DNA from 3 places in the Lysinibacillus sp. FSL K6-0232 genome. Region 2 is predicted to be linked to each of the others. Evidence: riboswitches for the same ligand, from Rfam matches in the RefSeq annotation. Region 2 holds a riboswitch; each other region holds the start of a gene.

Region 1 (10,589 bases), 2.5 Mb from region 2:
TCTCATCATCACGGTTAGGGAAATCAGGTTTATAGTGTGCACCACGAGATTCATTACGTAATAGTGCACCTTTTGTCATTACTTTTGCAAGCACTAACATATTTTTAAGCTGACGTGTAAAGTGTGCGCCTTGATTGCTCCATTTTTGCGTATCATTGATGTTGATGTTGTTCCAACGCTCAGTAAGCTCATCAAGTTTTTTCAATGTATCTTCAAGCTGATCATTGTAACGTACTACAGTCATTGTAGCAGTCATCATTTCACCAAGCTCTTTATGCAGTAAGTAAGCGTTTTCTGTGCCTTCCATTTTCATGATAGCATCCCATTTCGCTTGTTCCTCTTTTACACGAGCATCGTAAATCTCTTGTGGAAGATCTTCAGCATGCTTTTTAAGACCTTTTACATAGTCTACTGCGTTTGGTCCTGCAACCATACCACCGTAGATAGCAGATAATAATGAGTTTGCACCAAGACGGTTTGCACCATGTTGAGAGTAATCACATTCACCTGCTGCAAATAGACCAGGAATTTCAGTCATTTGATTGTAGTCAACCCATAATCCACCCATTGAATAGTGAACTGCTGGGAAAATTTTCATTGGTAATTTACGTGGGTCATCCCCTACGAATTTTTCGTAGATTTCGATGATACCACCAAGTTTAACGTCCAATTCATGTGGATCTTTATGTGAAAGATCTAGGTATACCATGTTTTCGCCATTGATACCAAGTTTTTGGTTTACACAAACGTCGAAAATTTCACGTGTCGCAATATCACGTGGTACTAAGTTACCATAAGCTGGGTATTTCTCTTCTAAGAAGTACCAAGGTTTACCGTCTTTATAAGTCCAAATACGACCACCTTCACCACGAGCTGATTCTGACATTAGACGGTTTTTGTCATCTCCAGGAATCGCTGTTGGGTGAATTTGAATGAATTCACCATTCGCATATGAAGCACCTTGTTGATAAACGATAGAAGCAGCAGAGCCTGTGTTAATAACAGAGTTTGTTGTTTTACCGAAGATAATACCAGGGCCACCAGTCGCCATAATAACAGCGTCTGCACGGAATGATTTAATTTCCTCTGTACGCATATCTTGCGCTACGATACCACGACAAACGCCGTCTTCATCGATAATAACACCAAGGAATTCCCAATGTTCATATTTATTTACTAAACCAGCTACTTCATGAGAACGAACTTGCTCATCTAGCGCATATAGTAATTGTTGACCTGTTGTTGCACCAGAGAAAGCTGTACGGTGCATTAAAGTACCACCAAAACGACGGAAATCTAAAAGTCCTTCTGGTGTACGGTTGAACATAACACCCATACGATCCATTAAGTGGATAATGCCAGGTGCTGCATCACACATACCTTTAACTGGTGGTTGGTTCGCTAGGAAGTCCCCACCATAAACTGTATCATCAAAGTGGATCCATGGAGAATCCCCTTCACCTTTAGTATTTACCGCACCATTAATTCCGCCTTGCGCACAAACAGAGTGTGAGCGTTTTACAGGAACTAATGAGAATAAATCAACTTCAGTACCAACTTCAGCTGCTTTAATCGTTGCCATCAGACCGGCAAGACCACCGCCGACAACAATTATTTTGCTTTTCGCCATGATTATTTCTCACTCCTCTTAAAAAATTGCAATGATTGCATGTGCTCTTCTACTATAGCTTCTTATTCAATTAAACGAATGCTAGAATAGCAGCCACACCAACGACACTTAGAATTACGAAAATAATGTTTGTTACGTAAGTAGCAATCTTTTGAGACTGAGGAGATTGTGTAATACCCCAGCTTACTAGGAATGCCCATAAACCGTTTGATAAGTGGAAAGTTGCTGATAGAATACCAACAATGTAGAATCCAAGCATAAATGGATTAGCAACGATTTCTTCCATCATGTTAAAGTTAACATCAGCACCAAGCGCCTTTTGAATACGCGTTTGGAAGATATGCCATGCAATGAAAATCACTAAAAATACACCAGTGAAACGTTGTAAAGAGAACATCCAGTTACGGTATGTACTAAAACGTCCTGTGTTTGGTGTAGCCGTGAATGCAATATACACACCATAGAATGCATGGAATAGCAATGGGATATAAATCACAACCCATTCAATTAGCAGCAGTAGTGAGTGAGGAACTAACTCCATAACTCCTGTTGCATCATTGTAAGACTGTTCACCGCCAACAGCAGTGAAGTTCAATGACAAGTGGAACACCAAGAACAAACCTACTGGAATGACCCCAAGTAGAGAATGTAAGCGGCGCCATAAAAACTCTCGATCTTTCGACAAGACTATTACCCCCCTTAGTACTTAAAATAGCACAACAAAAGAAGTCATCATTTTGTAAATGATACTTCATTGACTGTGTATTTCATCATGGTACAATATTATGACATGTTTATTGTACTCTCAAGAGCTACAAGCGTCAAGGTTGCTTGGCGTTTTTCATAGCGCTTATTAAAGAATTAATCTAGTACATAATGCGTTGTTTTTTCTCGAAAAATCTATTTTTACATTATCGACATTGAGTTTTAAGAAAATTCTAAGAAAGAAGGATACTAATGTTAAACACTCCATCTCCTACAATCTCAGCATTTGGCTATGAAATTATTCGCGATCATATTTTATCTGCTATCCTTGGTAAACATGAAGATGATGTCCTTTATTGGGCTGGTAAAGACCTTGCACGCAAGTTTCCCTGTAAAACACAAGGCGAATTAATCGCATTTTTCACAGATGCCTGTTGGGGTACATTAGAGCTTATCAAGGAATCAAAGGATGGGCGCATTTTTCAATTGACAAATGACCCCGAACTACTGCAAATGAAGCAGCGCAGCTTTAGACTTGAGGCAGGATTTATAGCTGAACAAATTCAGCTCGAAAAGGGCTTGTTAACAGAATGCTATGATGAAAAGCGTGAGAAGCAACAATATGTTATGTTTACAGTAAAATGGGATGCTAAGGAACATATCATATCTGCAAAGTGACAAAAAGAGGAAATCTCTGATGAATATGAGATTTCCCCTTTTTTATTACAGTTTCTACTATTATTATAGAAGATATTCATCTATTGATTATGGTAAGGCAAAGTCTGTGAAACAAAGGTCTATTAACACGCCTCATTATATATAAATCGTTTGCTCTAAATTAAATTCATCATGCAATGCATTTGCTGCACGAATCATCTCATCCTGTGGTACAACAACAGATACTTTAATTTCAGATGTGCTTACCATTTTAACTGGGATATTTTCACAACGTAAGCGATCAAACATACGTGCAGCAACACCGGGATTAGATGCCATACCTGAGCCAATGATGGATACTTTCGCTAATCCAATCTCAAAGTCTGCAAAGTTAAAGCCTAGCGATAATTTGCTATCCTCTAAAACACGTAATGCGTCTGCAAACTCCTCTTTTAAAATCGAGAATGACACAGTCGGCTTCACTCCATCAATAATGGCTTGAACAATAATATCTACATTAATATGATTTTCCGCAAGCACTGTAAAAATATCAGCTAACGAAGCATCAGAATATGTATCATAGCCAACTGTTAAACGAATAATATCTGACTCAAAGGCCACACCACGAACAACTAAATTTTTCTCCATCTCAACTTCCTCCTTCAATAAAGTGCCTACTGATTGCCCCGAACTAGCACGTATAATTACAGGCATTTGAAATTTCTTTGCCAACTCTATCGCACGTGGATGAATAACTTGTGATCCTAAATTGGCTAGCTCTAGCATTTCATCATAGGAAATTTCCTGTAGCTGCTGAGCCTTTGCTACATAACGAGGGTCTGCTGTATAAACACCATCAACATCTGTATAAATATCAACACGCTCTGCTTTCAATGCTACAGCTAGCGCTACAGCAGTTGTTTCAGCTCCCCCTTTGCCAAGCGTTGTTATATTATTCATATCGTCAATGCCTTGCTCACCAGCAACAACCACAATACTGCCTTGTGTAAAATGCTCTTCGATACGACTAACATCTAAATAATCGATACGTGCATGACTATATATACGATCTGTATGAATACCTGCTTGCCACCCTGTTAATGACACCGCACCATATCCTGCTTCCTGTAGTGTAATAGCCAATAAGGCACTTGACTGCTGCGAGCATGTTGACATAAGTACAGCTAGCTCTCGCTTTGATACCTCATCTGTTAAATGCTGCACCATTCTTTTTATCTCATTTGCAGATTGCCCTATGCCAGCAACTACAACAATCACATCTAGCCCTCTATCCTTTTCTGCAATAGCTCTTTGAGCCATTTCTTGAATTTGTTCAGTGGAAGCTAAAATAGCTCCTCCACATTTCATCACAATTCTAGCCATTTGTATTCCCCTCTCTGTTTCTCCAGAAAACTAAAAGCAGCTTTCACATAACGTGAAAGCTGCTGATAACATGTACAATAAACGTAACTTGTGCATGTGTGATAGCTCTCCGAAACGTTTAGAATCGACAGTCTTACATCTCTTAAATGCAAAACCAGTACAGCACTGGAAACAACAATGCTATACTTCGGCAAGCTCCCCTTTCACACAATGTCCTTGGATTTGTTCATCCTCAATCGTGTTACTTTTGAACCTTGCACCTCTATCATCACTTAAATAGTGAAGTATTTAATTTGTCTAGCCTTTGTATTCATAACCTTAGCATATGTTTATTCCTTTGACAATGACTGTTGCTGAAAATAGGCATAGATATTGCTTGCTAGATGAGCTGGCATTCCAGCCTCCTGTAAGGCAAGTTCACTAGCCTCACGAATTTTTTTTACTGAGCCAAAATGCTTTAACAATTGCTGTTTTCGTTTTGGACCTACACCCTCAATATGATCAAGCACAGACTGGATAGCATGCTTCTCATGCTGCTGACGCAGGAAAGTAATGGCAAAGCGGTGTACCTCATCTTGAATACGCTGTAGCAAGTAAAAGCCATCGCTTGTACGCTTTAGGGCAATTACTTCTGGGGGATCGCCAAACAACAACTGTGATGTATTATGTTTATCATCCTTTGCTAAACCTGCAATCGGTATAACAAGTCCAAGCTCATCCTCTAATACTTCGCGAGCCACTTCCATTTGCCCCTTCCCACCATCAATTAATACTAAATCTGGGAGCGGTAAGCCTTCCTTTAAAACGCGTGTATAGCGTCGACGTATCACCTCTTGCATTGCACCATAGTCATCATGTTTGGCAGCTGTACGTGTTTTATATTTACGATATTCCTTTTTAGCAGGTTTGCCATCGACAAATACAACCATTGCAGAAACCGCATCAGCTCCATGCATATGGCTATTATCAAAAGCTTCAATGCGCAGGGGCGCAGAGATGCCCATTGCTTCTCCAAGTGCCTCACATGCACCAATTGTTCGCTCTTCCTGCCGTTCAATGAGCTGGAATTTTGCTGCCACTGCAATTTCAGCATTTTTAGTGGCAAGATCAACAAGTTCCTTTTTTTGTCCTCGCTTTGGTGTTAATACTTTGATCGCTAATAGCTCTGTTAAAATAGCTGCATCAATTGCCTGTGGAATAAAAATCTCCTTTGGCTTAATATGTTCAGGCTTTTCATAAAAACGTCCAACAAATGTTAAAAATTCCTCCTCTGCTTCTTGATAAATTGGGAAAATCGAAACATCACGCTCAATAAGCTTGCCTTGTCGCACAAAGAACACCTGAACACACATCCAGCCTTTTTCAACGGCATAGCCGAATATATCACGATTTGTTGTATCATTTGACACAATTTTTTGTTTTTGCATCACCGTTTCAATATGTGCGATTTGATCCCGAAACTCCTTTGCTCGCTCAAACTCTAAATTTTCAGCAGCTGCCAGCATTTTCACTTCAAGCTCCTTTTTAACAGCCTCAACACCGCCATTTAAAAACTTCGTTATATCCTCAATCATCTCTTGATAAACTTGCTGCTCAATATCTTTGACGCACGGTGCTAAACATTGGTTCATATGATAATATAAGCAAACTTTAGATGGCAATTGCACACATTTTCGTAGCGGATATAGACGATCTAGAAGCTTTTTTGTTTCATTTGCTGCATAGGCATTTGGATAAGGACCAAAATATTTCGCCTTATCTTTTTTTACTTTACGTGTTGTTAGAAGGCGAGGATATTTTTCATTGGTAATTTTTAAATAGGGATATGTTTTATCATCTGTTAGCATGACATTGTACTTAGGGTCATGTAATTTAATAAGATTTAGCTCTAAAATAAGTGCTTCAATATTAGAGGATGTCACAATATACTCAAAATCCTCAATTTCACCAACAAGTCGTTGCGTTTTCCCCTCATGTGTACCTGTAAAATAGGAGCGCACACGATTTTTTAATATTTTGGCTTTCCCCACATAAATAATGATCCCCTGTCGATCCTTCATCAAATAGCAGCCAGGCTGATCTGGTAAAATTTCAAGCTTACGTTTTATTAAATCATTCATTGCCTACCTGCCCCCATCTCCTAAAATTTCTATTTATGATATTATTATAACGAAAAAAAGCCGAACACATCTATAGATGGTTCGACTTTTGTAAATTTCATTGCTTACGCATGTTTTGCGATAAATGCTTCTAGTGCTTCTTTAGGTTGGAAGCCTACAGTTTTATCAACTAATTCGCCATCTTTAAATAATAGTAAAGATGGGATGGACATAATTTGATATTGTGCTGCTGTGCCTTGGTTGTTGTCTACATCCACTTTTACAATTTTAGCTGCGCTTCCTTCAGCGTCCATTTCTTCAAGAACTGGTCCGATCATTTTACATGGTCCACACCAAGCAGCCCAAAAGTCTACTAGCACTAACCCCTCTTTAATATCATCTTGGAACGTAGCGTCCGTTGCGTGTACAATTGCCATTTGAAATCCTCCTTAAACTTACTATGCTTGTAGTATAGCATGGATAAATTCACTTGAGCGAACAATCTGCCTAGAATGTATTTTTTACCCTTCTATCGCTTATTCATGCTATATCAAGCTTTCCGTAGTCATATAAAAAGCTGAGGAATTAGCTTCCTCAGCCCTACTATTTAAGCATTTACTTTTAATGCTTTAAATTCTTCAATTAGAAGCGGAATCACTTCAAATAAATCGCCTACAATACCATAATCAGCTACTTTGAAAATATTCGCCTCTGGGTCTTTATTGATGGCAACAATTACTTTAGAGTTAGACATACCAGCTAAATGCTGAATAGCCCCAGAAATACCTGCTGCAATATAAAGATCAGGTGTTACAACTTTACCAGTTTGACCGATTTGTAGTGAATAGTCGCAATACTCAGCGTCACATGCACCACGTGATGCACCAACTGCACCACCAAGTAAATCTGCAAGTTCTTTTAATGGCTCAAAGCCTTCTTCAGATTTTACACCACGACCCCCAGCAACAACTACTTTCGCCTCTGATAAGTCAACCCCTTCTGACGATTTACGAACAACCTCTTTAATAATTGTGCGTAGGTTTGTAATATCTACAGTCACAGCAGAAACATCACCTGTTTTACCTGCTACTTTTTCGAGTGGTGTAATATTGTTTGGACGAATGGATGCCAATACAACGCCATCTTTTACTTTCACTTTTTCGAAAGCTTTACCAGAGTAGATTGGGCGAATAAAGACAGCATCATCGCCAGCACCTTCAATAGCTGTCACATCCGATACAAGACCTGCTTGTAATTTACTCGCAATTTTTGGTGATAAATCTTTCCCATTCGCTGTATGACCAAAGACAATTCCCTCCGGTTTTTCTTGTTCAATAACAGCTAATAATGCTTGGCTATAGCCATCAGATGTATATTGTTTTAAATGTGGGTGCTCCACTGTAATAACACGATCTGCACCGTATTCAAATAATGGACCTGTTAAATCTGCTACTGCATCCCCTAATAATACGCCAACAACTTCACCACCATCAGCGATTTGCTTTGCAGCTGCAATGGCTTCAAATGAAACATTACGTAAGCTTCCTTCACGAACTTCACTTAATACTAATACTTTTTTTGACATAGCATATTCCCTCCGTTACCCTTTAAGATTCGATTGATCGCTTTTATTCGTTACACGACTTTTGCTTCTGTATGAAGTAGATTTACCAGCTCTTTTACTTGTGCAGAAAGATCACCTTCCAAAATGCGTCCTGCTGCCTTTTGAGCAGGTAGGAAAATATCTACTGTTTCAATCTTTACTTCTACATCGTCTTCATCGATATCTAAATCATCTAGCTCAAGCTCTGCAAGCGGTTTCTTTTTCGCTTTCATAATACCTGGTAGAGATGGATAACGCGGCTCATTTAAACCTTGTTGAGCTGTTACTAAAAGTGGTAAAGTTGTTTCAATTACCTCTGAGTCCCCCTCAATATCACGTACAATTTTTGCAGTTGTACCATCAATTTCAAGATTTGTAATTGTTGTTACATAGTTAATATCTAATAGGTCAGCAACACGCGGACCTACTTGACCAGAACCACCATCAATCGCAACATTTCCTGTTAAAATTAAATCAGCATCTTTATCTTTTAAATATTCAGCTAAAAGATAAGCAGCTGCATTTTGGTCTAATTCGTCTAAGTCATCTTCTGTATTAATAAGCACTGCTTCATCTGCACCCATAGCAAGCGCTGTACGTAATTGCTTCTCTGCATCCTCGCCGCCAATTGTGACAACCGTTACTTTACCACCAGCAGCATCACGCACTTGGATTGCCTCTTCAATGGCATACTCATCATAAGGGTTAATAATGAATTCTGCACCATCCTCTTGAATTTTGCCACCCGACACAACGATTTTTTCTTCTGTATCAAACGTACGTTTAATTAATGCAAAAATATTCATATATCCATACCTCCTGGAACGTTTTATAATTCTAAGTAAACTTATAAATATTATATATTTTTAGTTTCAATAACATCGATAACATATGTATAGCTATCGACATTGGGAATTTTATTTACCAGTAAATACAGGCTCACGTTTTTCAATAAACGCTTGTATGCCTTCTTTTGCATCCTCTGTGACAAATACTGTGCCAAAGGATTTTGCCTCTGCTTCGATGCCTTCATAGAATGAAGCATGCTTTGCATATTGCAATGTTTGAATAGCTGCTTTTAATGCTACTGGACTTTTCTTAGCAATTTTCTTAGCAATCGTTAATGTTTCATCTATTAATGCTTCATCTGAAAATGCACGGTTCGCTAAGCCCCATTGCACAGCCTCAGCACCAGAGATTGGTTCGCTTGTAAACATCATCTCAGCCGCCTTTGCTACACCAACATAGCGTGGTAAGCGCTGTGTACCACCAAAGCCAGGAATAAGCCCTAATTGTAGCTCAGGTAAACCTAGCTTTGCGGATTCTGTCACAAAGCGCATATGACAGCTCATTGCCAATTCAAGTCCACCGCCTAATGCTGCGCCATGAATAGCTGCAATGACAGGCTTAGAGAATGTTTCAACACGCTCAAACACTTGCTGACCATTACTTGCTAGCTTTGTAAACTCTTCTCCAGAGCTTACCTCAGTAAATTCTTTAATATCTGCGCCAGCAGAGAAGAAACGGCCTTCACCATGAAGGACAAGAACTCTTACAGCGTCATCATTTTCAACAGCATCTAATACATCATTTACTTCTGTAATGATTCCGCGAGATAATGCATTTGCTGGCGGACGTGCAATTGTAATAATCGCTACGCCATCTTCCACTTTCCAACTTAGAAATTCCATTTCTCCACATCCTTTTAAGCTTTAATACCGTTCAAGATTAATGCCTGAACCTTTGGAACTTGTTCCAGTAAATCATATCGATAGTCATTCATAACCCACGTTGTAATAGTTTCGTCAATTGTGCCAAAAACCATTTGACGTGCCAAGCGTACATCCATCGTCTGATTAAGCTCACCTGAAAGCATACCTTCGATTAAAATTTGATCCAGTAGCTGTAAATACTCGCGTAATACTGCATTAATTTTTAGTCGTAAGTCTTTATTTGATTGGCGAAGCTCTAACTGCGTGACAGTTGCTAGGTATCGATCTGTCGCTAGAACCTTAAAATGATTTTCAATCATTCGAGAAAGTTTATCTCTCGATGAACTTCCATTTTCTATTATATCTTGTAATGACTCTACAAAAACAGCCATTTTTTCATTAAAGACAGAAATTAATATATCTTCTTTATTTTTAAAATATAAATAGATTGTTCCGTCGGCCACCCCTGCCTGTTTGGCGATTTTCGATACTTGCGCTTGGTGATACCCATTTTCTGCAATAACGATGACAGCTGCATCAATAATTTGCTTATATTTTGGCTTATCTCGTTTCACTCTTATATCACCACCTAAAAAACATGCGCACATCCTCATACAAGCTTACCTTAAATAGTAAATAACAACTTGCATGTGACGTGTAAACCTAAAAAAATACGAAAATATGAATGGTCATTCATTCATATTTTCATATTATAATTTACAGCATTGCTTGTCAATACTTTATCACGTATTTATTTTGCTTCTTTATTCGCTAATTTTGTTTTTTCCTCTTCCACTAAC
Region 2 (10,589 bases):
AAGATGATTTTTCCTTTCTTACATTGACACGTGTTTGTAAGCCTACTTTGGCTTTTTCGAGATTCCCATCCTTCATATAAGCAACATATGCATTAATAATTTCAAAGATTTTTGATACAGCGATAAATTTAAAGCTATCCATCCATTGCAAGGCATCTTGCTTAAAAAGTAGCTCCTTAATAATTTCATTCGCCCTGTCTATTTCATGCATCGAAAACAATGTAGTAATATATAAAACAAGTAAATTAATATCTACAGAAAACTGTGCATGTCTTAATACTTGCACCCATTGCCTAAATAATAATGTATGCCCCTCAGCAAATATTTCCACCAAATAGCACTGAATCCACTCGTGCGCTAGCTCATATAGCTCCCCATTTAAGGCAAGCTCAATTGCAGCTACATAATCTCCCCTTTGACATAGATTTGTAGCCGCTTCCCAATAAATAGCAGTAACGGTTTCAAATGAATAACGTTTTCTAAGCTCATTCTGCAGGGCCTTTCTAAATAATGTATGGTAATGATAAACAGATGGATGGCCTGCAATTTGTTCAATAAATACACCATTTTTCTCTAATTCTATAAGTTTTGCTAAGCTGTTTGCTTCGTTTGTTATCACAGTGCAAACACATGGCTCTAAATCATTTAATATTGAGGTACGAATTAAAAAATCCTGTAGTGCTACTGGTAACTCTGTCACAATTTCCTGCATAAAAAATTCATCAATATACGTCCCATCATCGTTTGACAATCTAATAAGCTGGATACCTGCTATCCACCCCTCCGTTTGCTTTAACAAGGGCTTCAATGCATTAACCTGCTGCTCATCATTAGAAGAAGAATCATAGTAGAAGGCTTGTAACTCCTCTAAGTCAAAGCGTAATTGACGGATCCCCACCTCTAACACCCATCCCTTTACACGCCAATTTGCTAGCGGTAGCTCTAGGTGACTTCGAGTTGTTAGGTAGATATGTATATTAGCTGGTAAATACTCAATGAAGCGAATAAGAAGTTGATAAATTTGGGGATGCTGAATTGCTTGGAAATTATCTAAAACAATATGCAAATTTTCTTTATATAGCTCTAACGTATTTAATAATTTATCTATAACTGTTTCTAGCGTAATTCTTTCATCTAAATAATTTAGCTCTTGTTTTAGGCTTAATGATAAAGTATGTATTAAATATTTGACAAAACGAATGGGCTCATCATCATTTCGATCAATTGTAAACCATGCCACAGGTTCCTTTCTATATCCAAACCACTGACTAAGAAGCGTTGTCTTACCATAGCCTGCTGGTGCTTGTATAATAATTAACTTCTTCAGCCGGTTGTTAGTAAGAATGGCTAATAATTTCTTTCTCCTGATAGCATTTGGGACGGTGCGAGGCATTGTTATTTTTGATTTTACCCAGACCATATCCATTCTTTTCACCCCTTCTTCTTAATTCATTAGTTCGATATACTTTTGAATTTTCCTGCCATGTTATTTAAAGGGTATCATGCTGACAAGCAAATTACTTCACAATTTTAACTGCTAGCGTTAGAATACTACTACATTATTTTCCTGTAGGAAACTTTATTTCTTTTGGGATATTTTTTGAAACGAGGGAACATTATGGTATACAAACAAGCAACAAAATCGTCTGCTGAGGCGGTTTTAGATGGAGATATACAAGGCTGGCGACGCTTTTTACCGTTTCTTGGCCCAGCTTTTATAGCAGCCGTTGCTTATATTGACCCTGGCAATTTTGCTACAAACATTACAGCAGGCTCTCAATATGGCTATTTATTGCTTTGGGTCATTGTCTTTTCAAATTTAATGGCTGTGCTCATTCAATCCTTATCAGCAAAGCTTGGTATAGCGACAGGTAAAAATCTACCTGAAGTAGCGCGTGAACATTTTTCTAAAAAAACATCTATTTTCTTATGGATACAGGCTGAATTAGTCATTATCGCTACTGACCTTGCTGAGTTTATTGGGGCAGCATTAGGGCTTTATTTATTATTCAATATTCCTATGCTACCTGCAGCCATTATTACAGCCGTGGGATCATTTGCGATATTAGAATTACAACGAAGAGGCTTTCGAGCATTTGAGGCGGGCATTTCCGGTATGGTGTTAATTGTCGTGCTAGCATTTGCCTTCCAAACTTTTTTAGCACAGCCAAATTGGAGCGATGTAAGCATTAGTATGTTGACACCACGATTTGAGGGAGTAGATTCTTTATTACTAGCAACAGGTATTTTAGGTGCAACAGTAATGCCACATGCGATTTACTTACATTCTTCATTAACTCAAAATCGTATTGTAGGTCGTAATGAAGTTGAAAAAAGACGTATTTTCCGTTTCGAGTTTATCGATATTCTTATCGCTATGCTGATTGCTGGCGCTATTAATATGAGTATGCTTATTATCGCGGCAGCAGTATTCCATACACAAGGCGTTGTAGTGGAGGATTTAGATATTGCTTATAATGGCTTAAAGGATGCGCTTGGTCCAATGGCAGCCATTTCCTTTGGTCTTGGTTTACTGATTGCAGGGCTGGCTAGCTCCTCTGTCGGCACATTAGCAGGTGATGTCGTCATGCAGGGCTTTATTCAAAAAAGAATCCCACTTTATTTACGTCGAGCTATTACCATGCTACCTCCACTAGCCATTATTGCTTCTGGGGTTAATGCAACCTATGCCTTAGTTCTAAGTCAGGTCATATTATCCTTTGGGATTGCCTTCGCCCTTGTCCCACTTGTTATGTTTACAAGTAAACGAAGCATTATGGGCAGCCTTGTTAACCATCGTCTAATAACGGTTTTAGGGTGGCTTGTAGCTGCTATTGTTGTAGTATTAAATGTTTATTTATTATGGGAAACAATCTTTGGTTAAAAAACCGGACACAACAATCTTTGTGTCTGGTTTTGACATTTGTGTTTCAATGCCTTAAACATCCATCTTGTCAATTTTTCGAAATGATATATATGCCACACCTGCTAAAATAATGGGGATAAAAAGTAGCAGTCAAGGAAAGGTTCTCTCTATTAGATGATACAATGGATACCGTACAAATAGATGACAACGGAACATCTTCTCTTATTAGTAAAATACGCTTTTCCAGCTTCATATACCCTCTTCTAACATCTCTAGTATGTTTTATTTACACGTCTGTTGATTAACTAAATTTTCCTATAAAAAACTAATAAAAAAGAGAGATTCCATGTAAAATGTAAGTTACCACACCAACATTTACGAGGAGGAATCTCTCATGGCTAAGAATACCACGATTTTCACATTACTTCAAAACTTTATTTCACAGGAAGAACTGGACGGGATTCTAGCTGAGTTTCAGTTTGAAGATACGGCTCGTAAATGTAATGTAGCGACACTTTTAGACTACTTGGTTGGTGCTGCTACATTTGAATGGAAAAGTATGCGCCACGCTGCGGATGTTGCACCCGCACACGGCTTAAAATCAGTGGACTATTCGACACTTTCAAAACGTTTAGGTGAACTGAATTACCTCATCGTGAAGCGTATTTTCGAATTAATTGTCGGCCGATTAAACCGAGCTGCAAGGCGTTCTCTCAAGTTAAAAAAAGAACTTCTGGCAATTGATTCGACAACGATTACGGTCGGAAAAACTCGTTTACCATGGGCGCTTTATCACGGGAATCGTTCAGGGATCAAACTGCACGTCAGCTTTACAAATGAAACAGGTATGCCTCTTCAAATCGTTGAAACAACTGGGCTGAAGCATGATGGTCCAATCGGTGTTCAATTAGAAGATAAGCGTTTTATTTTAGTGGCGGATCGTGCTTATTTTTCAATTGATAAAGTCGATCGATATGCAAAAACGCAGCAGGATTTTGTCATTCGTTTAAAAGAGAATATTCAGTTAAACCGTAAAAAATCGTTACAACGAGCAGCTGTGGAAGGTTCAAATATCGTCGCAGACTTTACTTGTACGCTAGGTACGGCACAAAAACAAACCGAAAAACGCCATCGTATTGTCGAGTTTACCGATTATGAAGGTGCGATTGTACGTGTCGTCACGAATCTTCGCGATGTATCCGCAGAAGAAATCGCAGGCATGTATAAGGAACGTTGGGCAATCGAATCCTTCTTTCGCTGGATTAAACAAAATTTAAATGTGCCAGTATTATTTGGCACGACTAAAAATGCGGTATTTAGTCAGCTTTTCGCCGCGTTAATTGCCTATGTTTTATTAAAGTTTTTACACAGCCGCATTCAGTTGAAATCAGACGTAGACTCCTTGTCATTCGCAGGTTTTACACGCCTGTTTCTTTGGCATGCGCTTCCGGTGAAATGGCGAACGTACGTCGAAGAAATCTTATCATCAGCTCGGATGATTTATCAAAAAAGTGTTACGTGATTTTGGCTAATCAACACGCGTGTTTTATTTATTTTGTACGCTAAGTAGCATCACATTAAATTAATTCAATACTACACATAAAGCTGAATTTTTCGTTATATATTTTATGCATAAAACAAGAATTGAAATATGGGACAGATTTCAAGGGAGTCATGGACTCAACAGAGGAAATTACTCTATTTTAGAAACCTATTTTCCTTATTATAGGAATGATACTACATCTTTTCTAAAGTCATTAATGTAATAAAATAAAGGGCTGGGTTCCATGCTGATTCCTCGGCATGCTCTTGAAAAACAGTTGACATTGCTCATAACGCAAAGCAACAATGCCATTATCCTTTCTCTATAAAGACGTAAGGAATTGATGACAAATAAAGAAACACAAGCTATGATTATTGTAAATCTTATATCATTAAGGGGGGACTGGCATTGAAACTTCGCGTATCTGCTATTCAGTATCATCTACATGATATTCGTTCCTTTGACGAATTCGCACAGCAATGTGAGCATTATGTAAAAACAGCTCAAGAATATGAGGCGGATTTTGTGTTGTTTCCAGAGCTTTTCACAACACAACTACTGTCCATCGGTAATGACAAGAGAGAGCCTCTTGAAATCACAGCTTTACCTGCTTTTACAGCTCAATACAAGACCTTATTTACTACGCTTGCAAAGACAACCAATACACATATTGTAGGGGGCACACATATTATTGAGCGTGAGGGCCGTTTGTACAATGTTGCCCATCTGTTTTATCCTGATGGAAAAATTGAAGAACAAGCAAAATTACATATTACCCCCTTTGAAATAGAGGGATGGAATATGGCAGCGGGTGAACAATTGCATGTTTTTGATACAGAAAAGGGAAAGATCGCTATTTTAACTTGCTATGATATTGAATTTCCAGAAATCGTGAGAATGGCAAAAGCAAAAGGCGCAGATGTGATTTTCTGTCCTTCCTGTACAGATGACCGACACGGTTTCCATCGTGTACGTTATACTAGCCATGCACGCGCTATAGAAAATCAAGTATATGTTGTATTAACCGGTACAGTAGGTTCCATTTCTGTTGATTTGATGCGTGCCAATTTTGGCCAAGCAGCAATTATTTCTCCAAACGATATCCCCTTTCCACCAAAAGGGCTTCTCGCAGAAGGTGAACTCAATCATGACATGCTGGTGACAGCTGACCTTGACCTCAATTTATTGTATGAAGTGCGAGAAAAGGGCTCTGTCACAACATGGCGAGATCGACGAACAGATTTGTATATTGATTGGGAAAAGGATGGAAGTCATGACCTATCGAAGTGAGGTATATGTCTTTGATGGTGATAAGCCCATTCCTGCTATTATTCGTAATTACACAAAGTCAGATTTTGCCGCTATGATACGCTTGCAAGCTGCCTGCTTCCCTCCACCTTTCCCTGCTGAATTATGGTGGAACGAACAGCAGCTTGAAAATCATGTCACACTGTTTCCAGAGGGAGCAATTTGCGTGGAAATCGCAGGAGAAATTGTTGGCTCCATGACAACATTATGTGTTCAATTTGACCCTAAACATCCACAGCATAGCTGGGCAGAGATGACAGATAACGGCTATATTCGCAGCCATGATCCAACAGGCAATACATTGTATGTAGTGGATATTTGCATAAGCCCTGAGTATCGAAGGCTTAATTTAGGCAAACAAATGATGCAAGCAATGTATCAAATTGTTGTTGAACAAAAACTTGATCGACTCGTTGGCGGTGGGCGTATGCCTGGATACCATCAATACGCAGAGCATCTGACGGCAGCTCAATATGTTCAGTCAGTCGTCAATGGTGATTTAACGGATCCTGTCTTAACATTTTTATTGCGCTGTGGACGCATGCCGCTCGCACTTGTCGAAAATTACCTAGACGACGAGGCATCCTTAAATTATGCTTTATTAATGGAATGGCAAAATCCTTTTATCTTGACTTAGCAAATTCTTTTTGTATCGAAAGCAAAGCGTCAGCAGCAGATGCTTTATGTACCGAAAGCATTCGCGATAGGTACAATTATGCTCAGGCGTAATTGATAGTAAGGAGGAAGTAGCAATGGAATATAAACGTATTACAACAATTGAGGATCCGCTTTTTGCAAAAATGCATATATTATTAGGAGAAATTTTCCCGCCTGAAGAGGTTCTGGCATTTGATTTATGGAAAGAGCCTTTGGAAGACCCAAGCATTCGCGTTTTTGTCGCAGTCCATGAAGGCGCTGTTGTCGGGGCTACTGAATATCGTTACTATCCTGCATGGAATATAGCGATGACTGATTTCACAATTATCGGTAAGCCTAACCTAGGTATTGGGCGTTACCTGGCAGTAAATCGTAGTGCGGATTTAGAGAGATTGGCAAAAGAGCAAGGCAAAGTACTATATGGTATGTTTGCAGAAATATATAATCCCTATGAGCGTGAAGATTTTGCATTTGGCGGAGTTATGGCGATGAATCCATATGTTCGCCGCGAGGTACTATCGCACCTTGGCTATCAGCGTCTTGATTTCCCTTACGTCCATCCTTCTTGGAAAAATGACGGGGAGGCGGTAGAAGGGCTTGATTTATGTTTCATGCCAACAGACGCTACTATAACAGAAATTGAAGCGAGTTTAGTTGTAGATTTTATCACGGATTATTACACAGTCTTGCCTAATAAACCACAGCGCTGGCTCGACATGGTTGAGGACTTGAAAAAAAGAAAAACAATTCTACTTCAGCCATTATAATTCATTTCAGCCCCTATCCTCTTTCATGGACAGGGGCTGAAATTGTGTGCATACTTGGCACCTAACGTAAATCACATTGTTCAAGTGGAAGTATTTTCGTTTTATACTTAATCTTATAGCCAAACCATAGCAGTAAAAATAGCGGTATCCCAATATAAGAAACTAGAACGCCATACCAATCAATTTTACCACCCATAAAGGCTGTGTAATTTTGACCTACTACAACAATCATACAAACGGTAAAGGCAAAGAGCGGTCCAAACGGGTATAGTTTAGCTTTATATGGTAGAAGCTTTGGGTCTAAGCCTTGTGCCTCGAAAGCACGACGGAAGCGATAATGGCTAAAGGCAATACCAAGCCATGCGATAAAGCCAGACATCCCTGAAGCATTTAACAGCCAAATATAGACAACGCCATCTCCGAAAAATGATGCTAAAAATGCTAAGCAACCTACAGCTAATGTTGCAAGCAATGCATAGATTGGAATTCCTCGACGGCTTAGCTTTGTAAAGAATTTAGGTGCATGTCCCTCCACTGCTAATTGCCATAGCATACGCGAAGCTGCATATAGCCCTGAATTACCTGCCGATAACATAGCCGTTAAAATAATGGCATTCATAAGAGAAGCAGCGAAGGCAATACCTAAACGATCAAACACTAACGTAAACGGTGATACAGCAATATCTTCTGACAATAAACGCTCATCTGTAAATGGGATTAATAGCCCTATTGCAGCAATCGCTAAAATATAAAATAAAATAATTCGCCAAAATACTGATTTCACTGCCTTTGGAATATTTTTGCCGGGATCATCTGTTTCACCAGCCGTTACGCCAAGTAGCTCTGTTCCTTGGAATGAAAATCCAGCGGCAAGAAAAATTCCAAATGTCGCAAGGAAGCCACCATGAAACGGCCCATCACTAATAAAGAAATTCGTAAATCCTACAGGTGCTTGTCCACCCAAAATTCCAAAAATCATTAAGATGCTAATAATAATAAATACAATAACAGTTGCTACTTTAATCATCGCAAACCAATATTCACTCTCACCATAGCTCTTAACGGATAATAAATTAAACGTTAGCACAACTGCAATAAATAATACTGTCCATAATGCTGATGAACTCTCTGGGAACCAATATTTCATAATTAAGGATACAGCTGCAATTTCTGCTGCAATAGTAATTGCCCAGTTATACCAATAATTCCATCCTAATGCAAAGCCAAGAGCAGGGTCTACAAATTTTGTAGCATACGTACTAAAGGAACCTGATGACGGCATATAAGCAGCCATTTCTCCTAAGCTTGTCATTAAAAAGTACACCATCACACCAATTAAAGCATAGGCAAGCAATGCTCCCCCAGGACCTGCTTGTGCAATGGCTCCTCCGCTAGCTAAAAATAACCCTGTGCCAATTGTTCCACCTAAAGAAATCATTGTAATATGGCGACTTTTTAATTCCTTTTTCAGCTTCGGCGTTTTATGACCAAGCTGATTTACTTTTATTTCACTCACGATATAGCTTCCTTCCTATTAATGAGGCAAAAAAATGCCATCACATAAACACTGTGATGGCTAAGTTAATCCTCAGTTTCTTTAAATGATAGCTCAACACGTTGTGTCAACGTGACAGTTCTGTTCCTTTCGGAAACAGCCCCAGCATAAGGTTTTCAAGTCCCCTTACACTTCGGCAGTATTTCCTTTCAACTAATCTCTTCAATGCTTGTCATCTCCATTAGTTTACTAATAAATACCGCGACCTCTACCTCAATACAAACATGAGGCATATAATTATTAAATTTATGATGTTTATTATATTAACATAAGACCTTTGCCGTTTCAATACAATGTTAAATGTTCAATTTTTTATGAATTTTCTACTATTTTTAATCCTGTGATAAAGTGTTATAGTAGTCCAATTAGAATGGTTATGAATAGGAGGAGCTTATTTTGACAGAAAATAATCATTCCACTAATTATCCAAGTAAAAAAATTAGCTGGAAAGGAAGAACATTACTATTAGTTTTAGGAGTCATCTTTATAGCGTCTACATTGCGAATGCCATTAACGGTTGTTGGCCCAATTGTATCCTTTATACGTGATGACCTTGGTATTTCTAATGTATTAGCAGGCTTTCTAACAACGATTCCATTACTTGCTTTCGCTGTTGTATCGCCATTTGCGCCAGTTGTAGCACGCAAATTAGGACTTGAGCTCACACTATTATTATCTACTATTTTATTAGCACTAGGAATTGTTCTACGCTCACTTGGCACAACAGGGTTGCTTGTCTTTGGTACTGTACTTATTGGTGTAGCAATAGCCTTTGGTAACGTACTAATTCCAGGGTTATTAAAATTGAAATTTCCCTATCATGTAGGCTTACTCATGGCATTTTTCACAATGTCCATGAATTTAACCGCAGGCGTTGGGGCAGGCATTAGCTATCCTATTGCTAACTCCTCATTGGGCTGGCAAGGAGCATTAGCCATTGCACTGGTGCTTGTTATAATCACTATTGTCATATGGTTACCTCAATTAAAAGCAAATAAGCCTGAATCCGTTACTGCCTCTAAAAAGTCAGATACACCACCATTATGGAAATCACCTGTTACATGGGCAGTAACGGGCGCAATGGGCTTGCAGTCTTTACTATTTTACACAACAGCAGCTTGGATTCCTGAAATCTATATTGCACAAGGGTTATCTCCTGATAAAGCTGGCTGGATGTTTTCGATTATGCAATTTTCACAAGTTCCGATGGCATTAGCTGTACCCATTTTTGCCAGTAAAATGGCTTCACAGCGACCTCTTGTCTTAATGTTTACAAGCTTTTATTTAGTGGGCTTTGTAGGTGTTGTGATGGCATGGACAAGTCTAGGGGTATTATGGATGATTTTGCTAGGTTTAGCAGGTGGTGCTTCATTTGCATTAGCAATGATGTTCTTTACGCTTCGTACTCGCACTGCGTTTGAGGCGGCAGATTTATCAGGCTTTGCACAATCACTCGGTTATTTATTTGCTGCTATTGGCCCTATTCTTTTTGGGTACTTACATGATTTATTCGGTGGCTGGAATATTGCAGGCTGGCTCTTTGTCGTTGTCACAATGGTACTTTTCTTATGTTCAATGAGAGCCTCTAGAGATGAATATGTTCATTAAAGAAAAGCAGCTGGGAAAATACATTACGCTCCCCAGCTGCTTTGCTGTTTAAGTAAGGCTAATAATTCAGCAAGACTGTCTGCTACTTCTCTATTATCGGTAGTAGCAATAGCTGTAAAAATCGGAGTAGCCTCTTGTAAAAGTAAATAACTAAAATAATAATAGCCTAAAAATGCCTGCTGTTCATAACCTTTAGGCAAATCTTTATCCCACTCTAGTTCATCATCTTCCTCTGACCATAAATACTGGGTATTTAGCAGCTCCTGCATGGTGGAAACAGTATTT
Region 3 (10,589 bases), 1.7 Mb from region 2:
GTAAAGCAATCAACAGCAATGTTAACAACATTCAACGAAATTGACATGACAAACATTATGGCATTACGTAAACGCAAGCAAGAGCAATTTGTGAAAGATAACGACATTAAATTAGGCTTTATGTCATTCTTCACAAAAGCGGTTGTAGCAGCACTTAAAAAATACCCTTATGTAAATGCACAAATCAATGGGGACGAAATTCACTTAAACAATTTCTTCGATATCGGTATCGCTGTATCAACAGAAGAAGGCTTAGTTGTACCAGTTGTACGTGATGCAAACAGCAAAAACTTTGCAGAAATCGAAAAGGATATCGCAGAGTTAGCGAAAAAAGCACGCGACAAAAAATTAGGCTTAAACGACATGGCAGGCGGTTCATTCACGATTACTAATGGTGGTGTATTCGGTTCATTAATGTCAACACCAATTATGAACGGTACACAAGCTGGTATTTTAGGTATGCACTCAATTGTTCAACGCCCAGTAGTAGTGAACAACGAGATCGAAATCCGTCCAATGATGTACGTGGCATTATCATATGACCATCGTATTATTGATGGTAAAGATTCAGTAGGCTTCTTAAAAACAGTAAAAGAATTAATCGAGAACCCTGAAGACTTATTATTAAATTCATAATTATAACCTCCTTTGCAACCACTGCAGGATTTTAGCCAAGGGCTGTCTGAAAAGAGTGATCTTTCCAGACAGCCCTTTTCTGTTTTTACAGACAAAGCTCTGCCGTCTATGCTCTATAAAGAAATTACCTCTCTCTATCTTTTTACATATAAATAATTGTTTTATAATAAATATTTGTTGAATATAGTGTGTTTATTGTTAAAATAGCATGCTTGACAATGGATAGAGCAAGTATAATCCCCTAATATTGTCATTAGTCAGAAAAGTGATAAAATGAGCTTGACGAATCTATTCATTATATAGTAGTATCTAAGTATCAATTAAATAGACAAACCTCACTCGTATCAATAGGTGAGGTAGAGGCGCGATATTTATTAGTTCATTGTTGAGTATAAGCAAGCGAGGACACAGTGAAGAAGGAACTATCGCCGAAGTATAAAAGGAGCTCGTACTTTTATGCTGGGTCTGCAGTGAATAAGTGCAGGACTGTCCTAGTAAATTGCTTTCCAGGTTTACTAGGTTGTGCTATCTCGGAAATATGGAAAGTATAGTGAGGATTTGGGCAACTGTTATAAAAGGCAAGACCTAAGTTCAGAAACTTAGGTCTTTTTTCATACAGTTGTTTTATTTTTTGACAGAAAAGGGGCGTTTTTTATGAAAAGAAAATGGTTGTTAGTAATGCTGTCGATCATGACGGCAATTGTGCTAGCGGCATGTGGCACAAGCGACAAAAATGAAGGTAGCACAGGCGATGCTGAAGGCGACACAGAAGAAAGTGGCGGTGAATTCCGTATTGGCATGGAGGCTGGTTATCCACCTTTTAACTGGACACAGCAGGGTGATGCCAATGGCGCAGTAAAAATTGCCGATAATGCAGAATATGCAGGCGGCTATGATGTACAAATGGCGAAAAAAATCGCTGAAGGCTTAGGCAAAGAGCTAGTGATTGTGAAATTAGAATGGGATGGACTAGTACCAGCATTACAATCCAATAAAATTGATGCCATTATCGCAGGTATGTCACCAACAGCAGAGCGTAAGAAAACAATTGATTTTACAGAAAACTATTACACATCTGATTTTGTCATCGTTGTGAAAAAAGGCAGCGAATTTGAAAAGGCAACATCGATTCAAGATTTCTCAGGCGCGAAAATTACATCACAATTAAATACATCGAACTATGATGTAATCGATCAAATTGACGGTGTAGAAAAGCAAACAGCGATGGAAAACTTCCCAGCAATGCGTGTGGCATTAGAGGCTGGCAAAATTGACGGCTATGTAGCCGAGCGTCCAGAAGGTATCTCAGCAGCAGCGGCGAACGATAAATTCACATATGTTTCATTTGAAGAAGGTCAAGGCTTTGATACAGACCTTTCTAACACATCTATTGCTGTAGGCTTACGTAAAGATGATGCAAATCTTGAGAAAATCAATGAAATTTTAAAGGGTATTTCAGAAGATGAGCGTCAACAAATTATGGAAGAGGCAATTGCCCAACAACCAGCAGCACAATAATAACATTGCACGGGCTAGTTGCTAGTCCGTGCATGATTATTTCATCATTATTAAAATGAGAACCTCTCTACATAATGATACGATGCTAGTAAACATAGAACTACACAGGCAACATGATATTGTGAGGAGGAGCTTCATGAGTCTTGAATGGATACTTTCAATTATTGAAAACAACTGGCAAATGTTTTTACGAGGTGCGTATTATACGTTACTGATTTCGATTATTAGTACAATTATTGGTGCATTTATCGGATTTTTCATCGGAATTATGCATACGATTCCTGTTCGTAAAAAAGGTGTGAAATTTTATAGCTTAAAGCTTATTAATTTTATACTAACATGCTATGTTGAATTTTTCCGTGGTACACCAATGATTGTACAAGCAATGGTTGTTTACTACGGATTAGATATTGCATTTGGCATTGATATGCACTTTATTACAGCGGGGATTGTCGTTGTGTCGCTGAATACAGGTGCTTATATGGCAGAAATTGTACGTGGTGGAATTGTGTCCATCGATAAAGGTCAATATGAGGCGGCATCAGCGATTGGGATGAACCATGTTAAAATCATGTTCCATGTGGTATTGCCACAAGTTGCACGCAATATACTGCCAGCAACAGGCAACCAATTAATTATGAATATTAAAGATACAGCCGTATTAAATGTTATTGGTGTAACGGAGCTATTCTTCCAAACAAAATCAATTGCGGGCAACAACTTCCGTTATTTTGAGTCATTCTTTGTGGCATGTGTGCTTTATTTCATCATGACATTTACCGCATCGCGCATTCTGCTCTATGTTGAAAAACGTTTGGATGGGCCTGATGCCTATCAAAAAGAACAAAAGGAAGCTGTATAGGGGGGCGCACAAATGACAGTCATTAAAATCGAGCATTTAAGTAAATCATTTGGACGTAACCAAGTGTTAAAAGATGTGAATTTTCAAGTGGAAAAGGGTGAGGTTGTCTGTTTAATCGGCTCCTCTGGCTCTGGTAAATCAACATTGCTGCGCTGCATTAATTTATTAGAAACGCCAAGTGGTGGTCAGATTATTTATAAAGGGGAAGATATCCTCAATGACAAGCATAATATCGATGAATATCGTACACATTTAGGAATGGTGTTTCAGCAATTTAATTTATTTAATAACCACAATGTGTTAAGTAACTGTACAGTAGGACAAATGAAGGTACTAAAGCGCTCTAAAAAGGATGCAGAGGAAATCGCGCTGAAATATTTAAAAATCGTTGGCATGGATCAATATGTCAATGCCAAGCCTCGCCAGCTATCAGGTGGACAAAAACAGCGTGTAGCGATTGCACGTGCCTTATCAATGAACCCTGATGTGATGCTGTTTGATGAGCCTACATCAGCCCTTGACCCTGAAATGGTTGGGGAAGTGTTAAAGGTCATGCGTCAGCTTGCCGATGAGGGGAATACGATGTTGATTGTCACGCACGAGATGGAGTTTGCGAAAGAAGTGGCAGATCGTGTTGTCTTTATGGATAAAGGCGTGATTGTTGAGGAGGGTCCTCCTCAACAAGTATTAGTCAATCCGCAGCATGAGCGTACAAAAGAGTTTTTAAAACGTACATTAAAATAAAACGTGTAAATCCGTGTAGCTTTCTGTGGAAGGTGAAGCGGATTTTAGCGTTTTTCTAGCAGACCGAATAAGAAACGTCATTACACATTGTTAGGAGGGAAGCGATGTCTAATTTATCGGGAAAGGTTATTCTTATCACAGGCGCAAGTTCGGGTATTGGACTTGCCACAGCTGAGCTAATGGCATCTAAAGGGGCTAAGGTTATTATTAATTATCATTCAAATGTAAAGGGTGCGATGGAAGCCGCTCAACGTATTCAAGAAAAAGATGGACATGCCCTTGCCATTCAAGCAGATGTTAGGAAGAAAGAAGAAGTGAACGCAATGGTTGAACAAGCTATTGCTACATTTGGCACAATTGACGTGCTAGTAAATAACGCAGGTGGTGGCATTCGCCAAAGCACATTTATGGATATGTGTGAAGAGCTATGGGAAGAAACGTTCATATTAAATGTCAAGAGTGTTCTCCTATGCTCACAAGCTGTATTAAAATATATGATTCCGAAAAAAAGCGGAAAAATTATTAATATATCTTCAGCGGCTGCACGTATTGGCGGAGCAGGTGAAAGTATTCACTATGCATCTGCTAAAGGAGCAATCAATACAATGACAATTGGCATGTCTAGAGAGCTAATTCAATATGGAATTATCGTAAATGGGGTAGCACCGGGAATGGTAGAAACACCTTTTCATCATAAATTTGCGCCTGGTGATAATCGACTTGAGCGTATGGTTTCATCTGTACCGATTAATCGGGCTGCAACACCTATGGAAATAGCAGAGGTCATTGCCTTTCTTTCCTGCGATGCTTCCAATTATATCCTTGGAGAAATTATTACTGTGAGCGGTGGACGATAAATGCTGGATTTGAATAGGGAAAAAGCCTTGCTTCAATAAAATATAGCAAGACTCTTCTATTTTTTTATCATCACTCAGCAAAATCACTATTTTCTCGAATTCCACTCTGCATAAAGAACAAAGCAGATGGCAAATGCTACGGCAATAATAAAAAACCATTGTGGTACACCGCCAAAGCTCATATTAACACCTCAATTATTAAAAGTTTTTTGAATTCAGTAGGTCTTCTACAGCTTTTTTCTCCACAAAGCCCCAAAAATATTATAAAATAAGCAATAGACATTAGCTTTGCGCTAGTAAAGAGAGGTAGAGAGAGAATATGTTACATTTAAAATGGAAAGATGCGCCAACATTACGAACAGTAACTTGTAAACATACAAATGCATCCAAATACTTAGTATCCAACGTATTAACAGTAGGAAAACAATACGAAGTGAAAAATGAAACAGAGGAGTTCATTTTTATCATCGATAATACAGGTAAAATCGGTGGCTATTATAAAGATTATTTTGAATAAATAAGCATAGGGTGGTTCAGAACATGACTGAGCCACCCTTTTTAGCTGCTGCTAGAGCTTGCGAGCATTTGCTACATCCTGCAATTGCTGTTTTTCCTGCTCTGTTGCCGTATGTAGCGCAAAAACATCCTTAATGGCTGTTTGTAGCTCCTGCTGCGTTTCCTTAAACTTTGATACTTGCTGCTCAAACGAAGAGCTTGCAAAGCGATCTTGTGCGCGGGATAAGCGTTCCTCTAGCTGTGCATAGTGCTGATCCATATGCATCGAGAGCATCATTGCAAGCTGATTTTTCCATAGTGGAATTAACGTAACAATGGAAAACTCTATTTTTTCAGCCAATGTTTGATTTGCCTGTTGAATCATACGAATTTGCGGAGCTGTTTGAAGTGCTACTTGCTGTGACACCTGTAAATCATAAATGCGCTGATCCAGCCGTTCGATTTGTGCGGCAAAGTCATTGAGCTGTTGAATGGCTAATGGCTGCTTTGTAGCTTGGACGCTTGCTACCTTTGCGGGTAGCTCCTCCTCAATAGCCTGCTGCTTTTTCATTTGACCAGCTACAATGGCTGTTGCGAGCTCCTCAAAAAATCCCCGATTATGTGCATAAAGAGCTTCTAAATTTTCAACATCTTTCATAAGCTGAAGCTGAGCACGTTCTAGCTGCACCCCAATACGCTCCACCTGTATACTAATACGCTCAAATTCTGTTAATGTTTGCTTCACAGTTGGCTCTGTTTTGCCAAAGATTTTTTTCAAAAAGGTTTGCTTCTTCGGCTCCAAGGCTGTTGGGTCTACGCGGTCTAATGTTTGCATAAGTGAATCAAGCATTTGTCCAATTTTCGTGACATCCTTTTGCTTGACCTGTGCAAGCATACGATCTGCAAATTGAGAGAGGGCTCGCTGTGAATCCTGACCGAGCGATAGCAATGATTCAAAATCAGTCAGGTCAATTTGGCTTGCATAGAGCAATGCACGACTTTGTGCAAGAGGCGATAGCGTTTCATATGTCGCCATCGCCTCTTGCTGTGGAGCCGCTTCTAAGTAGGATTGCACGAGCGGAGAAAGACCGGGTATTGTATGGAGCTGAAATGCATGATTATTTGCTGTCATTTTTCATCGCCTCGCCAGTCCAATTGTTCTCTGCGTCTAAGGTTGGAGCGATTGGCAAATTCAATTTCCATTTGGAGATGGTCAATATCATTGGCAAGCGCATCCTTTAAATCGATTTGAATCGTATCGTTTAAATCGGTTAACGTTTCACGCGTTTTCGATAATGTTAATTGAATATCCTTATCCTTCACAGGCTGCTTTGATAGCATTGTATATTTCTCTGTTAGCTCGACAGCAGAAGGTAAGTGTGCATAGAAAAATTGCTCAACATTATAAAACTTCCGTGGATCAGTTTTGACGATTTTCACAATATTTTTCGAGATACGTGTCATTTCGAGCAGTTGCTTAAAGGCTGCAACAGAGCGGACACGTAAATAGTTTTGACTTAATGTTTGAATTTGCTTATTAGCTGTTGATAGCTGTGTTTCAATATGTTTGTATTCTTCTTTTGTGATACCTGCTAGTTGCATGACTTTTCTTTTTTGTCTATATTTCAACAATGCTGTACTCGTCGCATATGAACCCCCAAACAGTAAACCACCAAGGAAGAATCCAGGATTTGCCGCAATGGTTGCGATAGAAACAGTTGTGAGCGAAATAAAGAAGCTAGCAGCATGTCTAGAAAAAAACTGTCCAACACTAAGCATTGTTCCTTCCTCCTTGCTTTTCAATATACCTATCTTCTTATACGAAATAATCGACAGAAAGTTTCATTGAAAAAAGAAACCTTACATAAATTTTACTGCGAATCGCTAACTTTCTCAATGATAACCAACTTAAAATACGCAGTTTCGCCATAGAGCCCTGTGATCAAGCAAAATTTCCAAGCATTGCGTAACCTAAAAAAGAGCCAGACTAAACAATGTCTGACTCCATGCGTACATATCCTTTTAAATCATCGTATAGCTCTAGTGAAAATGAATTGGAATCGGCTTGTGGGCTTACACCTTTTTGTACAAAAAGCAGGAATTCATTGATAGCTTTTTCGGAGCCTTCCACCTCTACCTCAATTTGGTCTGCATCATTTAGCTTACAATAGCCCTTTAAGCCTAATTCAATCGCTTTTTGTTTAATAAAGAAACGATAGCCTGTTCCATACACATCGCCAAAAAATTTAATTTTTGCTCGTTTATTCAAGCGAATACCTCCTACGAATGTGGGAGAGGGGATGACCTCTCCAGTTATTGCATCACACGATCTTTTTCTACATAGGCAATTAAGTTATTAATATAATAAAGAACTTGCTCAGATGCTTTGTTAATCTCTGTTAAATGAACCTCAGCCTGTTCGATATTGCCCGCTTTATGAGCCTCTGCTGCAAGCTTCGCTGATTCATGTACTTGTAAATGATAGCTATCTAATTCACGGTAATCCTGTAAATGACCAAAGCGCTCGACTGTGCGAGGAGCTGTATACCATTTACCAAGACGACAATCTCGATGAGAGGAAACATCGCTTGGTTCAACATGCTCCAAGCCAAGGAACATATTATAAATGCGCCACTTCCATAAAATATGATCTGCCTTTGATAATTGTAGCAGAGCAATCGATGATAGCTGGACATTGTTATTGGTAATAATATCATTGCGGAAGCGATTAATTTCCTGCCCTAATAAATGAATATCATTTGAGGTTTGATGACTATAGTCACGTATCTCTTCCTGCAAGTTTGAAATTTCAATCATTCTTGTAGATACTTCATCAATTGCGGCTGCCTGCTCCTGCGAGATGGCTGCTGTATTTGTGACATCCAGATTAATACGCTCAATTGCCTCAACAATCGCGTTTAATAATGGTAATGAATCCTTTGCCTCAATCGTTGCTTCTTTAATAATGGTAGTTGTATCTGTAATAGAGCTGGCTACATCATTGGAATAGCTTTTTAAATGATGGACATTTGACGATACTTCACTTAGCGCAGAAACCGTGCTTTCAGCGAGCTTTCGTACCTCCTGTGCAACAACCGCAAAGCCCTTGCCATGCTCACCCGCACGTGCCGCTTCAATCGAGGCATTTAAGGCAAGCAAATTTGTTTGGTCAGCAATTTGATTAATTAATGTAACAACCTGCTCAATATCATTTACCCGTTTTTGCAATTCTGAAAATGATTGTACAATCGAGGCAAACGTTTCTTCTGTTTTAAAGATTTCCGATAAGGCATGCTCAATCGCATTTTTCCCCTTTGTTGCATAATCAACAGATTCCGTTGTTTTTTCGGATATATGTGAGGACATGCGTGCGACTTCATTAATTGAAGCGGCAATTTCCTCTGTGGCAGCCGTAGAGGATTGAATTTCCTCATGCTGCTTATCTAAGCTAAATACTAAATCCTTCATATACATAATTTTTGCATTTACATCCATTAAAGAGGATATTTCACTGACAACGTTTTCAATAATACGCTCTGTTAATACCTCCACAAGCAATTCCTGATCGACATTGACAGCGGCCTGGAAGGATTTCATATATTGAAAGGCTTTGTTTGGCTTGAGGCCGAAATTGTGTAAAATATATGTAGTAATATAAAATGCAAATTGATTAAAGACAACGATTAATTGCCCTGGTTGATATCGATGCTGACGCAGTAAATTAAAAAACTTAATCGTTTCATCCACATAAGCATCATCACGCGTTGCAAGGAAAAACTGTGATAAATATCGTTCAATCTGCTCTTCACGAATCGTTATTTGAGAGGTAGGGGATATCTCACGTAAATACTGCTGAAAAATGGCATTCATAGAAGGTGAAATATCTTTTAGCTTGTCATAGAGTGCTTTGAGATGTGCTTCATCCTCTGATTGAAAATGATTGAATGTTAATGTTTGGTGAAATCGACCTGTTGCATGTAAATCTGTGCCGCGTTTAAGTAACTCATCTAGCTCTGCCTTAGGACGAATGCTTGAAAACATAAAAAATACCTCCCAATAGTATGTATAATAAGGTAATAATAGCATAATACAGGTGGTTTTAATAGACATTTCAGATGGCTTTGCTAAAATGAACATATCTTATGACAGCAAGGAATGGACAAATATGTATACAATTATTTACATGAAAGCAGACTATGAGCCTTGGTGGAAATTTGAAGGCTGGGAAGCGTTTATTCAAACACAGGATACATTTGAAACAAAGGAGCTATTTGAGCTTGCCTTACAACAAAAATTAGCGCACTTTCGCTCCATTTATCAGCATGAGGCTACAAAGGAGGGGCAGTATTGGGCTTTTTGGTCAGAGGATGAAAGCTTTTACTGTGAGGCTTGTGATGATGATGCACAGGTTTATCATGGCATTATTGCTTGTAAGCGAGAAGTGCTGTAAAATAATTTCGAAAAAAACGTAAAAAAGCTCTTTTCTTTATTTGACAAAATTATGAATAGCGGTTATACTTAGGTTAACAATTTAATTGCTTCACCGGAAACATGAATTCACATATTACAAAAAGTGATCGCGTTAGTTCGGTACTCTTTGTAATATGTGAATTTTTTTCATTCGCTGAAGAAATTACATATTGTTCACTTTTATTTTTTGGAGGTTTTCTTAAATGAAACAAGGTACAGTAAAATGGTTTAACTCAGAAAAAGGTTTTGGATTTATCGAAGTTGAAGGTGAAAACGACGTATTCGTACACTTCTCAGCTATCCAAGGCGAAGGTTTCAAAACTCTTGACGAAGGTCAAAAAGTGGAATTCGAAGTTGTAGATGGCAACCGCGGACCACAAGCTGCTAACGTAACTAAACTTTAATTCATAACAATTAAAATTACTTTCGTTAAACAAAGACACTCTATGCATATAGAGTGTCTTTTTTCATACTGCTATGGAATCGTAATCGTTAAGCCATCTATTGCATACAACACAATGATCACTCCAACAATACACATCATCCAAGACAGGGTGGAATGCGTGCTAGTGGATAGCTTATCCCGCAGCTTTACCAAGGCTGTGTGCATATATTTGCCCATGAACGAATACCCAGCAAAGAGAAGAAGGGCAGGCGCAATCATGATTAGATTATAGGCGGCAATAATAAGCAGACGATAGAGGAGGGAAATATCCATTGTGGCGACTAAGCCAATAGCCGCAAAATAAGGAAATGCGGTTCCTGCTTCCATAAAAAATGTCATTATCCCTACAAGCACCATAGACAATAGCCCCTGCGTTTGCGGTGTCGGCAAAGCATTCTTCTTGGCAGGCACATAGTAGCTGCCGATAAATAAGCCCACTCCTATAATGAAAAGAACCCATCGAAAGAATTGACTTTGAAAAAAGCTTGCAAATGCTCCCACGATATAATCGAAGCCAAACATTAGCATAACTCCTAATAAAAAATACAGAATGACAACGGTT

The links. A riboswitch is a leader RNA that binds a small molecule or an ion and turns the genes downstream of it on or off. The one in region 2 is predicted to bind lysine.
Region 1: another riboswitch for lysine. It lies ahead of MHB42_RS13640 (aspartate kinase); the one in region 2 lies ahead of MHB42_RS01570 (amino acid permease).
Region 3: another riboswitch for lysine. It lies ahead of MHB42_RS09635 (transporter substrate-binding domain-containing protein); the one in region 2 lies ahead of MHB42_RS01570 (amino acid permease).

The regions. Positions count from the first base shown of each region.
Region 1 is NZ_JBBOYW010000001.1:2,790,308-2,800,896, forward strand. It holds gene sdhA (succinate dehydrogenase flavoprotein subunit) at 1-1,630, opposite strand, end outside; gene MHB42_RS13630 (succinate dehydrogenase cytochrome b558 subunit) at 1,701-2,315, opposite strand; gene MHB42_RS13635 (YslB family protein) at 2,588-3,013, shown strand; gene MHB42_RS13640 (aspartate kinase) at 3,149-4,375, opposite strand; lysine riboswitch at 4,470-4,648, opposite strand; gene uvrC (excinuclease ABC subunit UvrC) at 4,705-6,495, opposite strand; gene trxA (thioredoxin) at 6,600-6,911, opposite strand; gene MHB42_RS13655 (electron transfer flavoprotein subunit alpha/FixB family protein) at 7,082-8,059, opposite strand; gene MHB42_RS13660 (electron transfer flavoprotein subunit beta/FixA family protein) at 8,110-8,883, opposite strand; gene MHB42_RS13665 (enoyl-CoA hydratase) at 8,995-9,768, opposite strand; gene MHB42_RS13670 (TetR/AcrR family transcriptional regulator) at 9,783-10,364, opposite strand; gene MHB42_RS13675 (AMP-binding protein) at 10,541-10,589, opposite strand, start outside.
Region 2 is NZ_JBBOYW010000001.1:320,638-331,226, reverse strand. It holds gene MHB42_RS01600 (LuxR C-terminal-related transcriptional regulator) at 1-1,426, opposite strand, end outside; gene MHB42_RS01595 (Nramp family divalent metal transporter) at 1,619-2,884, shown strand; gene MHB42_RS01590 (IS4 family transposase) at 3,261-4,388, shown strand; gene MHB42_RS01585 (carbon-nitrogen hydrolase family protein) at 4,818-5,699, shown strand; gene MHB42_RS01580 (GNAT family N-acetyltransferase) at 5,683-6,354, shown strand; gene MHB42_RS01575 (GNAT family N-acetyltransferase) at 6,470-7,141, shown strand; gene MHB42_RS01570 (amino acid permease) at 7,203-8,657, opposite strand; lysine riboswitch at 8,739-8,915, opposite strand; gene MHB42_RS01565 (CynX/NimT family MFS transporter) at 9,093-10,304, shown strand; gene MHB42_RS01560 (hypothetical protein) at 10,328-10,589, opposite strand, start outside.
Region 3 is NZ_JBBOYW010000001.1:1,980,034-1,990,622, forward strand. It holds gene odhB (2-oxoglutarate dehydrogenase complex dihydrolipoyllysine-residue succinyltransferase) at 1-636, shown strand, start outside; lysine riboswitch at 986-1,172, shown strand; gene MHB42_RS09635 (transporter substrate-binding domain-containing protein) at 1,291-2,154, shown strand; gene MHB42_RS09640 (amino acid ABC transporter permease) at 2,291-3,016, shown strand; gene MHB42_RS09645 (amino acid ABC transporter ATP-binding protein) at 3,029-3,760, shown strand; gene MHB42_RS09650 (SDR family NAD(P)-dependent oxidoreductase) at 3,865-4,617, shown strand; gene MHB42_RS09655 (DUF6501 family protein) at 4,937-5,134, shown strand; gene MHB42_RS09660 (toxic anion resistance protein) at 5,186-6,244, opposite strand; gene MHB42_RS09665 (5-bromo-4-chloroindolyl phosphate hydrolysis family protein) at 6,241-6,891, opposite strand; gene MHB42_RS09670 (acylphosphatase) at 7,100-7,381, opposite strand; gene MHB42_RS09675 (globin-coupled sensor protein) at 7,426-9,153, opposite strand; gene MHB42_RS09680 (DUF1033 family protein) at 9,242-9,562, shown strand; gene MHB42_RS09685 (cold-shock protein) at 9,786-9,986, shown strand; gene MHB42_RS09690 (GAP family protein) at 10,058-10,589, opposite strand, start outside.